Regions from separate parts of the Actinomadura vinacea genome, predicted to be linked through region 2. Evidence: riboswitches for the same ligand, from Rfam matches in the RefSeq annotation. Region 2 holds a riboswitch; each other region holds the start of a gene.

Region 1 (4,218 bases), on a different contig from region 2:
CGCGATGACCAGCGCGTCGTCGTTCTCGTGGGGGTCCACCGTCAGCCTCCCTGCACGGCGGTCAGCACCTCGAGCCGATCCGCCTCCGCCAGCGTCGTCGCGGTCCACTCCGACCGCCGTACCACCTCGTCGTTCAGCGCCGCCGCGACCCCGGACGCCGCCGGCCCGGACCGCCCGGTGACCCGGGCGACCGCGTCGGCGACGCTGGTGCCCGCGGGAAGCTCGCACGGCTCCCCGTTGACCACCACGGTGATGCCGGGCCGTCTCTCGCCCGCCCGCTCGGTCATGCCGCCTCCTCCTGGGGGGACGATTCGCGGTGGGGGGACGACCCCCCGCACCCCCCGGCAAGATCGCGCGACCGCCCTCCGGGCGCTCGGCCGGTCGCGCCCCCACACCCCCCGGCAAGAACCGCGCTCATGCCCTCGCTCCGCTCGGTCATGCCGCGTCCTCCAGCCGGTCGGGGGTGAACGGGCGGCCCGCCTCGGGCACGGTGCCCTCCAGCAGCGCCTCGGTGAGGATGTCGGCGCTGATCGGGGTGAGCAGGATGCCGTTGCGGAAGTGGCCGGTGCCGAGGACGAGACCGGGCAGCCCGGTCGGGCCCATCACCGGGGCGTTGTCGGGGGAGCCGGGGCGCAGCCCCGCCGACACCTCGACGAACTCCAGCTCGGTGATGCCGGGCAGCAGCTCCCGCGCGTCCCGCAGCAGCTCCCACAGCCCGCCGGCGGTCACCCGGGTGTCGAAGCCCATCTCCTCCTGCGTGGCGCCGACCACCACCTCGCCGTCGGCACGCGGCACGAGGTAGACCGGCGAGCCCTTCACCACCCCGCGGGTGCAGCGCCGCAGGAACGGCACGGCGGTGCGCAGCCGGATGACCTGGCCCTTCACCGGGCGGATCGGTGGAACGATCCCGGGCGGCAGGCCCCCGATGCCGCCCGACCAGGAACCGGCCGCCAGCAGCACCCTGTCGGCGCGGACCTCGGTGCCGTCGCGGAGCCGGATGCCCCTGGCCGCGTCGTCCGCCACGATCACGGCGGCGGCGTGCTCGCGCACCAGCCGGGCACCGTGCCGCTCGGCGGCCGCCAGCAGCGCCGGCGCCAGCCGCCGCGGGTCGATCGCGCCGTCCCGGGGGGCCAGCAGGCCGCCGCGCACGCCCGGCGCCAGCATCGGCTCCAGCCTGCGGCACTCGCGGCCGCTCAGCGCCTCGGCGGGGACGCCCAGCGACTCCTGGAACCGCCGCATCTCGTCGAGGTGGGCCAGGTCGTCGGCGTCGAAGGCGACCTCCAGGATGCCGTCGGCGCGGTAGCCGGTGGGCAGCCCGGTCAGCTCCTCCAGCTCGGCGGCGAACGCGCCGTACCGGTCGCGGGAGGCCAGGCCGAGGCGCAGCAGCGGCTCCTCGCCGTAGGCCAGCTCGCTGACCGGGGTGAGCATGCCCGCCGCCACGGCGGACGCGCCGCTCGCGGGGGCCGGATCGATCAGCGTGACGGCGGCGCCGCGTGCGGCGGCGCGCCAGGCGGTGGCCAGCCCGATGACACCGGCACCGATGATCGCAATGTCCATCCCGCTCCCTTCGCCGGCATGATCCGGATCAGGTCCAAGCGGTCGGCGGCCCGTCGATAGCCGCCCTCTCAGCCCGGTCGTACCGGACTCCCGCGCATGTTCCCCCTAGCCTACGTCCACCTGCTGATTATGGGGCGACCCGGGCACCACCCGTCCCGCGGGCCGGTCCGGTGGTTATCGTGAGCCGTCATGGAGAGCGTGGTCGTGGTGGGTGGCGGGCTGGCCGGCGTGCGAGCGGTCGAGGCCCTGCGCGGCAAGGGATTCCAGGGCGGGCTGACGCTCGTCTCCGCGGAGCGGCACCGGCCGTACGACCGGCCGCCGCTGTCGAAGGCGGTGCTGGCCGGCGAGCGCGACGACACCACCGTCGACGCCGACTGGGACGCGCTCGGCGCCCGGCTGCTGCTCGGCGAGCGCGCCACCGCGCTGCGGCCCGCGCCGGGAGGCGGCGGTACGGTCGCCACCACGGCCGGCGACCTGCGCTTCGACGGGCTCGTCATCGCGACCGGGGCCGCCCCGATCACGCTGCCCGGCGGCGGGCCGCAGCGGGTGCTGCGCACCGTCGACGACGCCCGCGCCCTGCGCGCCCGCCTGGCCGAGGGCACCCGCGTCGTCATCGTCGGGGCCGGCTGGATCGGCGCCGAGGTCGCCACCACCGCCGCCCGGAAGGGCTGCGCGGTCACCGTCGTGGAGGCGGCCGACACGCCGCTGGCCAACGCCGTCGGGCCGGAGGTCGGCGCGCTCACCGCCCCCTGGTACGCCGAGGCGGGCGTGGAGTTGCGCACGGGCGTCAAGGTCGCCGCGATCGAGGCGGACGGCCTCGCCCTCGCCGACGGCGGCCGGATCGCCGCCGACGAGGTCGTGGTCGGCGTCGGCGTCCGCCCCTCGCTGGACTGGCTGGAGGGCTCCGGCGTCCTGGTCCAGGGCGGGATCGTCACCGACGCCGCGTTCCGCGCGACCGTCGGCGCGGACGACCTCCGCTCCGACATCGTCGCGGTCGGCGACTGCGCGGCCTGGTGGTCGCACCGGTACGGGCGCCGCCTGCTCGTCGAGCACTGGGACACCGCCCTCAACGCCCCCGAGGTCGCCGCCGCGACCCTGCTCGGCCAGGAGGCGGCCTACGACCCCGTCCCCTACTTCTGGTCCGAGCAGTTCGGGCGCATGGTCCAGTACGCGGGCCACCACCCCGCGGCCGAACGCCTCGTCCGCCGCGGCGACCCGGCGGAGGCCAAGTGGGCGGTCTGCTGGCTCAGCGGGGACCGGCTGGAGGCCGTCCTCACGGTGAACCGGCCGCGCGACCTGATGCAGGCCAGACGGGTCATCGCCGCGGGCACCCCGGTCGACCCCGAGGCCGTCGCCGATCCCGACATTCCGATCAAGGACGCGGTGCGTTCCTGAGGGTTTGAGCGTCATGGGCGCGTGGTAGCAAGGGGGCGTGACGCAACTGCACGCAACCGTAGAAAGCGCTCTGGATCCCCGGACCGAATCCCTCGTCGGTGAGTGGCTCACCCTCAAGGAGGCGACCGACGCCCTCGGGATCAAGAGCGGCAGGATCAAGCAGCTGCTCAGCGAGCGCAAACTGCTGGCGGTACGCCGCGAGGGCAGGCCCATGGTGCCCGCGTCCTTCATCAAGGACGGGCAGGTCGTCAAGGGGCTGCCCGGCACTCTCACGCTGCTGTCGGACGCGGGGTTCGACGATGTGGAGACCCTGCGCTGGCTCTTCACCGCCGACGACACGCTGCCGGGCACGCCGGTCCAGGCGCTCAGCGAGAACCGCGGAACCGAGGTCCGCAGGCGGGCGCAGGCGCTGGCCTTCTGACCGGCGGTCCGGGCCCGGCGCGGAACCGGACTTAGCCCATCAGAGCAGTCCAAAGCAGCACACATGACAGGATGACGGGGCCGCGCGCGGCGGCGGTTCGCGCCGCGCCGGCCCCGTGATCGCTTCTGCCCAGTGCCGGAAAGGAACCAGCCCCGACCGTGTCCAGGCATCTGCTCTCCGAACGTGCCGTGGCCCTGCGCGCCCGGCTCGACCGGTCCCGCCTCTACCTCTGCACGGACGCCCGGGAGCGTCAGGGGGACCTGCCCGCCTTCCTCGACGCGGCGCTCGCGGGCGGCGTCGACATCGTCCAGCTTCGCCAGAAGGACCTGGAAGCGCGGCAGGAGATGGAGCACCTGCGGGTGTTCCGGGACGCCTGCGACCGGCACGGGGCGCTGCTGGCCGTCAACGACCGGGCCGACATCGCGCACGCCGTCCAGGCAGACGTGCTGCACCTCGGGCAGGACGACCTGCCGGTCGGGGCCGCCCGCGCGATCGTGGGCGAGGACATCCTGATCGGCCGGTCCACGCACTCCGACGAGCAGGCCTCGGCCGCGGCCGCCGAGCCGGGCGTCGACTACTTCTGCGCCGGCCCGGTCTGGCCGACGCCGACCAAGCCGGGCCGGGCGGCGCCCGGCCTGAAGCTGCTGGAGTACGTGGCGGCGCAGCGCGAGGGGCGCCCGTGGTTCGCGATCGGCGGGATCGACTCCGGCCGCCTCCAGCAGGTCCTGGACGCGGGCGCGCGGCGGGCCGTGGTCGTCCGGGCGATCACCGAGGCCGACGATCCGGGGGCCGCGGCGGCGGAGCTGGCGCGGCGGCTGCGCGAGGCCGGCTGACCCGGGGCCGCG
Region 2 (4,218 bases):
GCCCGGCGGGCCCGGCGGCGGGCCCGGGGGGTCGGCGCGGCCGGCCAGCACCAGTCGCCGCGTCTGCTCCCAGTAGAGGAGGGCCGCCCACCAGTACAGGGCCGTCCCCCAGATCGCGAACGACCATCCGATGACCTTCGCCGCGGTGGCCCACCACCCGGCGTGGTCGCCGAGCAGCAGCAGCGGGAAGGCGTACAGCAGGCACAGCGTCGCCGCCTTGCCCGCGAAGTGCACCGGAAGCGTCCCCATGTACCCCAGCCGCCGGACGATCGGCGGGATCGGGACGATCGCCGCCTCCCGCGCCACCAGCAGCAGCACCAGCCAGAGCGGGATGATGTCGCGCACGGTCAGCCCGGCCAGCGTCGCCAGGATGTAGAGCCGGTCGGCGGCCGGGTCCAGCACGGCGCCCAGCCTGCTGGTCTGGTCCAGCGCGCGGGCCAGCTTGCCGTCCAGCCAGTCCGACAGGCCGGCGAACACCAGCACGCCCAGCGCCCACCAGTCGGCCTCGGCCAGCACCAGCCACAGGAACAGCGGCACGCCCAGCAGCCGGGCGAAGCTCAGCGCGTTCGGCACCGTCCAGATCCGGCCCGACACGACCTCCGTCATCGCGCCCGACACCGCGTCCGCCACGGAGCCGGTCGCGGAGTCCGCCGCGGAGTCCGTCGTGAAGTCCGTCGTGAAGTCCGCTGTGAAGTCCGGGGCCGGGTCGCGGCCCGGCTCCGGCGGCCTGTCGACATCAGGGCTCACTGATGCGCTCGCCTCCCCTATCCCCCAGTGCCTTCGACCTTATCGTCAGGGCCGGTGAGGGCTCCGATACCCTTCCGGGCATGCGATGGACGCTGCACGGGGAGAAGTTCGTCTACCGCAGTCCGTGGCTGAACCTCTGCCTCGCCGACGTGGAACTGCCCGACGGCCGCCGGTTCGACCACCATCTGGTGCGGGTCCGCGACGCCGCGGGCGTCGTCGCGGTCGACGACCGCGACCGCGCGCTGCTGATCTGGCGGCACCGCTTCATCACCGACCAGTGGGGGTGGGAGATCCCCGGCGGGCGGGTCGAGGACGGCGAGGACCCGGCCGGCGCCGCCGCCCGCGAACTGCTGGAGGAGACCGGCTGGCGGGCCGGACCGATGCGCCGCCTGTTCGACGTCCCGGCCTCCCCCGGCCTGCACGACGGCGTCCACCACCTGTTCCGCGCCGACGGTGCGGAGCGGGTCGGTGAGCCGACCGACGTGGAGGCCGAGCGGATCGAGTGGGTGCCGCTGGCCTCGATTCCGGAGCTGGCGGCGCGCGGCGAGATCGGCTCCTCGTCCAGCCTGGCGGCGCTGCTCTACCTGACGTCGGCGCGCTGACCGGCGTCCGGAACCCGCCGTGGCCGGGACCGGCCGCGAGCGTCCCGCCGACGCCGCGGCGCCGTCCGGTCGTCCCGAAGCCGTCCGCGCTCGGCCCGGCCGGCACCGCCCCCGGTGGACGTCGCCGCGGGCGAGGGGTTAACGTCGTGCCCGACAGATCGCGGGGGCCCGGCGAACCGGGCTGAGATCGCGGCTGAGACGGCCGCCGACCGCTGGAACCTGACCGGGTAATGCCGGCGTAGGGAGAGATCCAGTCATGACCGAACACGGCTCGGTTCAGCCTGCCCGAAAGACGTACCTGACCGGCTCGCGGGCCGATCTGCGGGTGCCGATGCGGGAGGTCCCGTTGAGCAACGGGGACTCGGTGGTGCTCTACGACACCTCCGGCCCGTACACCGATCCCGCCCACCGGGCCGATGTGCGGCGCGGGCTGCCCCCGCTGCGCGAGGCGTGGATCGCCGAGCGCGGCGACACCGCCGAGTACGCGGGGCGGGCGGTCCGTCCCGAGGACGACGGGCGCCGCTCGGACGACCCGCTCCGCGACGGGGCGGCCTTCCGGCCGAGGCGGCCGCGCAGGGCCGCCGGCGGGCCGGTGACGCAGCGCGCCTACGCACGGCGCGGCGAGATCACCCCGGAGATGGAGTTCGTGGCGCTGCGCGAGGGGGTCGCACCGGAGCTGGTCCGGGACGAGCTGGCGGCCGGGCGGGCGGTGCTGCCCGCCAACGTCAACCATCCCGAGATCGAGCCGATGATCATCGGGCGGGCCTTCAAGGTCAAGGTCAACGCGAACATCGGCAACTCGGCCGTGGCGTCCTCGATCGAGGACGAGGTGGAGAAGATGACCTGGGCGACCCGCTGGGGCGCCGACACGATCATGGATCTGTCCACCGGGCGGGACATCCACTCCACCCGGGAGTGGATCCTGCGCAACTCGCCGGTGCCGGTCGGGACGGTGCCGCTGTACCAGGCGGTGGAGAAGGTCGGCGGCGACCCCGCCGAGCTGACCTACGAGGTCTTCCGGGACACCGTGATCGAGCAGGCCGAGCAGGGCGTGGACTACATGACCGTGCACGCCGGGGTGCTGCTGCGGTACGTGCCGCTGACGGCGCGCCGCAAGACCGGGATCGTGTCCCGGGGCGGCTCGATCATGGCGGCCTGGTGCCTGGCCCACCACGAGGAGAACTTCCTCTACACCCGCTTCCGGGAGCTGTGCGAGATCTTCGCGGCCTACGACATCACCTGGTCGCTGGGCGACGGGCTGCGGCCGGGGTCGATCGCCGACGCCAACGACGAGGCGCAGTTCGCCGAGCTGCGCACGCAGGGCGAGCTGACCCGGATCGCGGCGGGGTTCGGCAACCAGGTGATGAACGAGGGGCCCGGCCACGTCCCGATGCACAAGATCAAGGAGAACGTGGACCGGCAGCAGGAGTGGTGCGACGGCGCGCCCTTCTACACCCTCGGCCCGCTGACCACCGACATCGCGCCCGGCCACGACCACATCACCTCGGCGATCGGCGCCGCGATGATCGGCTGGCACGGCACCGCGATGCTCTGCTACGTCACGCCCAAGGAGCATCTGGGGCTGCCGGACCGCGAGGACGTGAAGGCGGGCATGATCGCCTACAGGATCGCCGCGCACGCGGCGGATCTGGCCAAGGGGCACCCGGGGGCGCAGGCGTGGGACGACGCGCTGTCGGACGCCCGGTTCGAGTTCCGCTGGGAGGACCAGTTCAACCTGGCGCTCGACCCGGACACGGCGCGCTCGTTCCATGACGAGACGCTCCCGGCCGCCCCGGCCAAGACGGCGCACTTCTGCTCGATGTGCGGCCCGCACTTCTGTGCGATGAAGATCACACAGGATGTGCGCCGGTACGCCGGCGAGCGCGGGCTGGCCGAGCACGAGGCCCTGAAGGCCGGGATGCGCGACAAGGCCGCGGAGTTCGCCGCCTCCGGCAACCGCGTCTACCTCCCGATCGCGGACCGGTCGCCCGAAGACCGTTGATCGTCCGAACGCCGCCGGATCCGCTCGCATCTGATAGGTCACGCCCGAAAAGCGCGCTACGCGAAACGGGCGAGATCGCGAGAAGATGAAGCCGCGCCGTCCGGTGCGGCGCGCGGACCGGTGGTCGGTCAGGACGGGTGGTGGTGCCGGTGGACGCGCCTGAACCTGCGGCGGCGCGCGACCAGGAGCTGCGCGCGCGGCTCGCCGCGGGTGACGAGGACGCGCTGGCCGAGGTGTACGACCTGTTCTCGCCCCTGGTGTACGGGCTGGCCAGGCGGGTGACGGCGGACGCCGAGGCGGCCGGCGACGTGACCCAGGAGGTCTTCGTCGGGTTGTGGGAGCGGCCGCTGGCGTTCGACCCGGCGAAGGGGTCGCTGCGCACCTGGCTGGCGACGCTGGCGCACCGCCGGGCGGTCGACTGGGTGCGCCGGGAGAGCCGCCACCGGCGGCCACCTCCGGTCATCGACCGGGAGGGCAACGGCCATCACGGGGTGGAGGAGGAGGTCCTCGAGGGCGAGCTGGCGCGGGGGGTGCGGCGCGGGCTGACGGGCCTGCCGCCCAACCTGCGGGAGGTGCTGGAGCTGGCCTACTACCGGGGCCTGACCTACCGCGAGGTGGCGGTGGCGCTGGGGATACCGGAGGGGACGGCCAAGTCCCGGATCCGGAGCGCGCTGGCGCGCCTGGCACGCGACCTGGAACGCGAGGGACTGACCTCGTGAGCGGCGCGACCACTGGTGGATCCGGCGGTCGGCGCGTACCTTCGGAAGGAGGCCAGGCTTGAGCGAGGAAGGACATCCTGACGTGGACGGGGCTCTCGCCGCCTGGGCACTCGACTCCTGCCCTTCCGAAGAGGCCGCGCGGATCGCC
Region 3 (4,218 bases), on a different contig from region 2:
TTCCCCACCGCCACCCCGGCGTGCCCGGCCAGCAGCTCCAGCAGCTCCAGCTCGCGGTGGCCGACCTTGCGGCCGGAGAACAGCGCGTACAACGCCCCGTACGGCCTGTTCTGCAGGAACGACAACCCCAGCGCGACCGTGTGCAGGCCCGGCAGCTCGGACCAGATGAGATCGCCCAGCCGCTGCTCCCCGGTCGCCAGCCGCACCGCCCGGCCCGAGCGCAGCAGCTCGCCGACCAGGCTGGTGCGCAGGTCGGCGGTGGTGCCGCGCATGTGGTCGGGCAGCCCGGACAGGCTGACCAGCCGCAGCCGCTCGCCCTCGATCCGCACGAAGCCGCCCGCGTCCGCGCCGGTCAGCTCGATCAGCGCGGCGGTGATCCGGTCGAGCACGACGTCCAGGTCCAGCTCGGCGTTGAGGTCGGCGACGATGTCGTTGAGACGGCGCACCAGCCGGGCCCGTTCGGCCGTGTGGTACTGGGCGACCTCGTCCTCCTCGACCGGGTGGTAGACCCCGACCAGGCCGAGCGGGGCGCCGTCGCCGTCCAGCAGCAGGCTGGTGTCGATCCGGACGTCGATCAGCCGCCCGTCCCGGCGGAACCTGCGGGTGGCGATGGAGATCTGCCCGCCCTCCCCGCCGCGCCGGGTGAGGAGCCGCTCCTGCACCGCGTTGTGCTCGGCCATGAGCTCGTCCGGGACGATCGGCAGCGGCCGCCCGAGCACCTCCGCGGCGCTCCAGCCGAACATCCGCTCGGCCGCCGGATTCCACACGGTGACGTGGACTCCGTCGTCCACGGCGACGATCGCGTCCGCCGCGCACTCGATGACGGCGCGGGCGATCGGGTCATGAACGGTCTGCACGCCTGTCATCGTGCCATCGCCCTTCGGCGCGGCGCCGGGCAACCGGCGGTGAAAAGTTCTCACCTCGCCGTCCGGACTGCTGGTAGAACGCCACGTCAGAGCCTGGGTAGAGGCGGATTCGGCCGGGTGCGGCGGGCATGCGGGCTCAGCCGGCGTCCACCCGGGTTGACTGGGACGGCCGGGCCGGCCGCCCGATCAGGACGGCGGCGAGCCCGGCCGCGAGGAAGGAGAGCAGCGACGCGCTCATCCAGGTCTGCGGCGTGAAGCCCAGCGCGCCCTGCACGTCCTGCCAGAACGCCGCCCACCAGCTCACCCCGCCCGGGTAGATCAGCTGGTAGCCGACGAACCCGATCGCCCAGGCGGCGATCATGCCCCAGCGGGACGGGGCGTCCCGCGCGGTGTCCCAGCCGCGGCGCCCGCGGCCCAGGAAGAAGTCGGCGGCCAGGACGCCCAGCATCGGCACGAACACCGACCCGATCAGGGAGAGGAACGCCGCGTAGTCCCCGATGTCCAGCAGCAGCGCCAGCCCGGTGATCCCGGCGCCCAGCGCCACGGTCAGCACCCGGCGGTCGGCGCGCGGGATCAGGTTCTGGATGGAGACGGCGGTGGAGTAGACGTTCGCGAACGACTGGTCGGCCTCCCGCAGCACGAACACCGCGAAGAACAGCGCGCCCATCGTCACGCCCAGGAACGGGTCGAACACCTTCGCCGAGTCCCCCGCCACCAGCGCCAGCGCCAGCAGCCCCAGGACGTAGGCGAAGATCTGCGTCGCGGAGTAGCCGACGGCGGCCGCGCCGAAGGCCCCGCGGGCGGAACGCGCGTGCCGGGTGTAGTCGGCGGCCACCGGCACCCAGGAGATCGACACGGCCAGCGCCGCGTCCGCCCCGATCCAGAACCCGCCCCAGGACCCCTCGGTCAGGTCGGGCAGCGGCTCGCGCAGCAGCTGGACGTAGAAGTACACCAGCGCGACCATCACGGCGGCCGTGACGTAGCGGCGCAGCAGCCGCACCGACCCCAGCGGCCAGATCGTCAGCGCGGTGGTCAGGATCCCCGCCGCGATCACGTACCCCCAGCGCGGCGGGCCGTCCCACAGCCGGCGCGCCGCGTCCGCGATCACGATCAGCTCGAACGTGCCCCACCCGACCAGCTGCGCGATGTTCAGCACGGTCGGCACATACGACAGCCGGGCGCCGAACAGCCCGCGCAGCAGCACCATCGCGGGCTGCCCCGTACGCGCGCCCGGCGCCGCCGCCAGGCCCAGCATCAGCCCGCCCAAGATCGTCCCGACGGTCATCGCGACGATCCCGGCCGCGATCGACAGCGTCGGACGGCCGTTCTCGTCGGGGGCCAGCACGGTGTACGCGCCGGAGAACGCGAAGAGGCTGACGCCGAGATTGGCCCAGAACGCACCCTGGTCCCAGAAGCCGAGCGCCCGGGGCGCCGGTTCGTCGAGGGTGAAGGGGACCTCGGCGTGCGGACGCCGCTCGGCCTTGGACGCAACGCTGGATTCGCGCACCGGAGAGCACTCTCCCTACGCCGGCATTACCCGGACAGGTTCATGCGGTCGGCGACGCCGATGAGTCGCCCTCTCAGCCCGGTCGGCCCGAGCTCCCGCGGATATCGGTCGAACAGATCGTACCGAGGCGAACCACGCGAAACCACCACCGGTCCGGTGCGGCCGGTGGCATCCGGCGGTAAGACCAGGTCAGGCGATGTACGGCGGTGCGCCGGAGTCGGTCTCGATCGGCCGTCCGGCCTCCACCCAGCGCTTCATGCCGCCGTCGACGTTCTTGGCCAGCCAGCCCGCCTGGTTCAGCGCGACGGTCACCTGCGCCGAACGCTGCCCGGACCGGCAGACCACGTAGACCTCCTGGTCGCGAGGCACCTCGCCGGCGCGGTCGCTCAACCGTCCCATCGAAATGTGCACCGCCCCGGGCGCGTGACCGGCGTCCCACTCCTCCTGCTCGCGCACATCCAGCAGGTACGCGTCCTGCGGAACGTCCTTCGCGTCAACCGCCGGGACATCGTCCCCGAAAATCATCACACCTCCATGGAACCGCGCGGACCCCACCTGCGTCGAATCACGCATGCGGTATCGGACGCTCCTTTTCACGACGCCCGGGCTAGCCATGATCCTGTCACTGGCTGCCTGCGGCTCAGAACAGGCCACGAGCAAACCCGCTGACCAGCCCTCGGCCACGACGTCCGTCCAGCCCTCCGGATCCCCGGAGGCGAAGAACATGCTGACCGTCCAAGTCAAGGCCTCCGCCCAGGCGCCGGCCAAGACCTGGACGCTGTCCTGCGACCCCGCGGGCGGCGATCACCCGAAGGCGCAGCAGGCGTGCGCCACGCTGGCCAAGGCCAAGGATCCCTTCAAGCCCACACCCACCGACCAGATGTGCACCAAGATCTATGGTGGTCCGGAGATCGCCACGGTCAAGGGCACCTGGCATGACAAGCCGGTCGACGCCAAGTTCACCCGCGCCGACGGCTGCGAACTGCACCGCTGGACCCAGGTCGCCCCGCTCTTGGGCGACGTGCCGAAGGTCCGCTGAGCCAAGAACATCTCAAACCCCGCACCGCCGAGCCCGCCGACCCGGGTTCGGCGGCCTACTCCGCGGCCGCTCCGACCGCGACCGCCCCTTCCGGCCCGCACGGCTCGTCCAAGGACAACACGTCGCCGGAGGGGAACTTCCCACTCCGCAGCCGCGCTGCGACCCCACCACCCGGCCCACCCGTGGGTCGGGCCCGACCCGCTGGACGAGGAGTTCACGCCGGAGGCGCTGGCCGCGATCGTCAACGGCAAGCGCGCCCAGATCAAGGGGTTGCTGCGCGATCAAAGAATCGTCGCGGGCATCGGGAACGCCTGGTTCAAGGAGGACGGCGAGGACAACCCGCGCCCTACGTTGCGGGCTGGGACTGCCCTTAGCACCTTGCGGAGCTTGCGGCGAACGCCCTGCGGCGGCTGGGGCTCACCAGGTTGACCCGCGGGCCTCAACAGGCGCAGCGCGGGGTGGGACGAGGGGGTGACGGTGGCGGAGACGGGCAGTCCGCGGCTGCTCTTCGGAACGGGCCTGCCGGTGCGCCACTACCTGCCGGAGCCGCATGTGCGGATGGATCTGCTGGAGTCCACCGACACCGTTACCGGTGCCCGTTCGCGCTCACTTGAGCAGCCGCGACATCCGGCGATCGGCCAGCGGCTTGCCGCCGGTCTGGCAGGTGGGGCAGTACTGCAACGAGGAGTCGGCGAACGACACCTCGCGGATGACGTCGCCGCAGACCGGGCACTTCTCACCGGTACGGGCATGCACTCGCAGCCCGGTCTTCTTCTCGCCCTTGAGATCCTGGGCCGCCAGGCCGC

The links. Region 2 has a riboswitch for thiamine pyrophosphate ahead of thiC (phosphomethylpyrimidine synthase ThiC). Riboswitches for the same ligand answer to the same signal wherever they lie in the genome.
Region 1: another riboswitch for thiamine pyrophosphate. It lies ahead of thiO (glycine oxidase ThiO); the one in region 2 lies ahead of thiC (phosphomethylpyrimidine synthase ThiC).
Region 3: another riboswitch for thiamine pyrophosphate. It lies ahead of ABD340_RS37275 (purine-cytosine permease family protein); the one in region 2 lies ahead of thiC (phosphomethylpyrimidine synthase ThiC).

What each region holds. Positions count from the first base shown of each region.
Region 1 is NZ_BAAARW010000005.1:77,819-82,036, forward strand. Features, by position in the region: gene ABD340_RS06905 (thiazole synthase) at 1-39, opposite strand, end outside; gene thiS (sulfur carrier protein ThiS) at 42-287, opposite strand; gene thiO (glycine oxidase ThiO) at 436-1,557, opposite strand; TPP riboswitch at 1,546-1,661, opposite strand; gene ABD340_RS06920 (NAD(P)/FAD-dependent oxidoreductase) at 1,747-2,952, shown strand; gene ABD340_RS06925 (Rv2175c family DNA-binding protein) at 2,990-3,373, shown strand; gene thiE (thiamine phosphate synthase) at 3,532-4,206, shown strand.
Region 2 is NZ_BAAARW010000024.1:44,870-49,087, reverse strand. Features, by position in the region: gene clsA (cardiolipin synthase ClsA) at 1-606, opposite strand, end outside; gene ABD340_RS31595 (NUDIX hydrolase) at 828-1,349, shown strand; TPP riboswitch at 1,500-1,611, shown strand; gene thiC (phosphomethylpyrimidine synthase ThiC) at 1,606-3,351, shown strand; gene ABD340_RS31585 (RNA polymerase sigma factor) at 3,501-4,070, shown strand; gene ABD340_RS31580 (maleylpyruvate isomerase family mycothiol-dependent enzyme) at 4,129-4,218, shown strand, end outside.
Region 3 is NZ_BAAARW010000031.1:1,416-5,633, reverse strand. Features, by position in the region: gene ABD340_RS37280 (PAS domain-containing protein) at 1-866, opposite strand, end outside; gene ABD340_RS37275 (purine-cytosine permease family protein) at 1,003-2,373, opposite strand; TPP riboswitch at 2,369-2,482, opposite strand; gene ABD340_RS37270 (rhodanese-like domain-containing protein) at 2,563-2,895, opposite strand; gene ABD340_RS37265 (SSI family serine proteinase inhibitor) at 3,098-3,412, shown strand; gene ABD340_RS37260 (hypothetical protein) at 3,422-3,841, shown strand; partial or broken gene ABD340_RS48195 (hypothetical protein) at 3,884-3,943, shown strand; gene ABD340_RS37250 (Fpg/Nei family DNA glycosylase) at 4,019-4,218, opposite strand, start outside.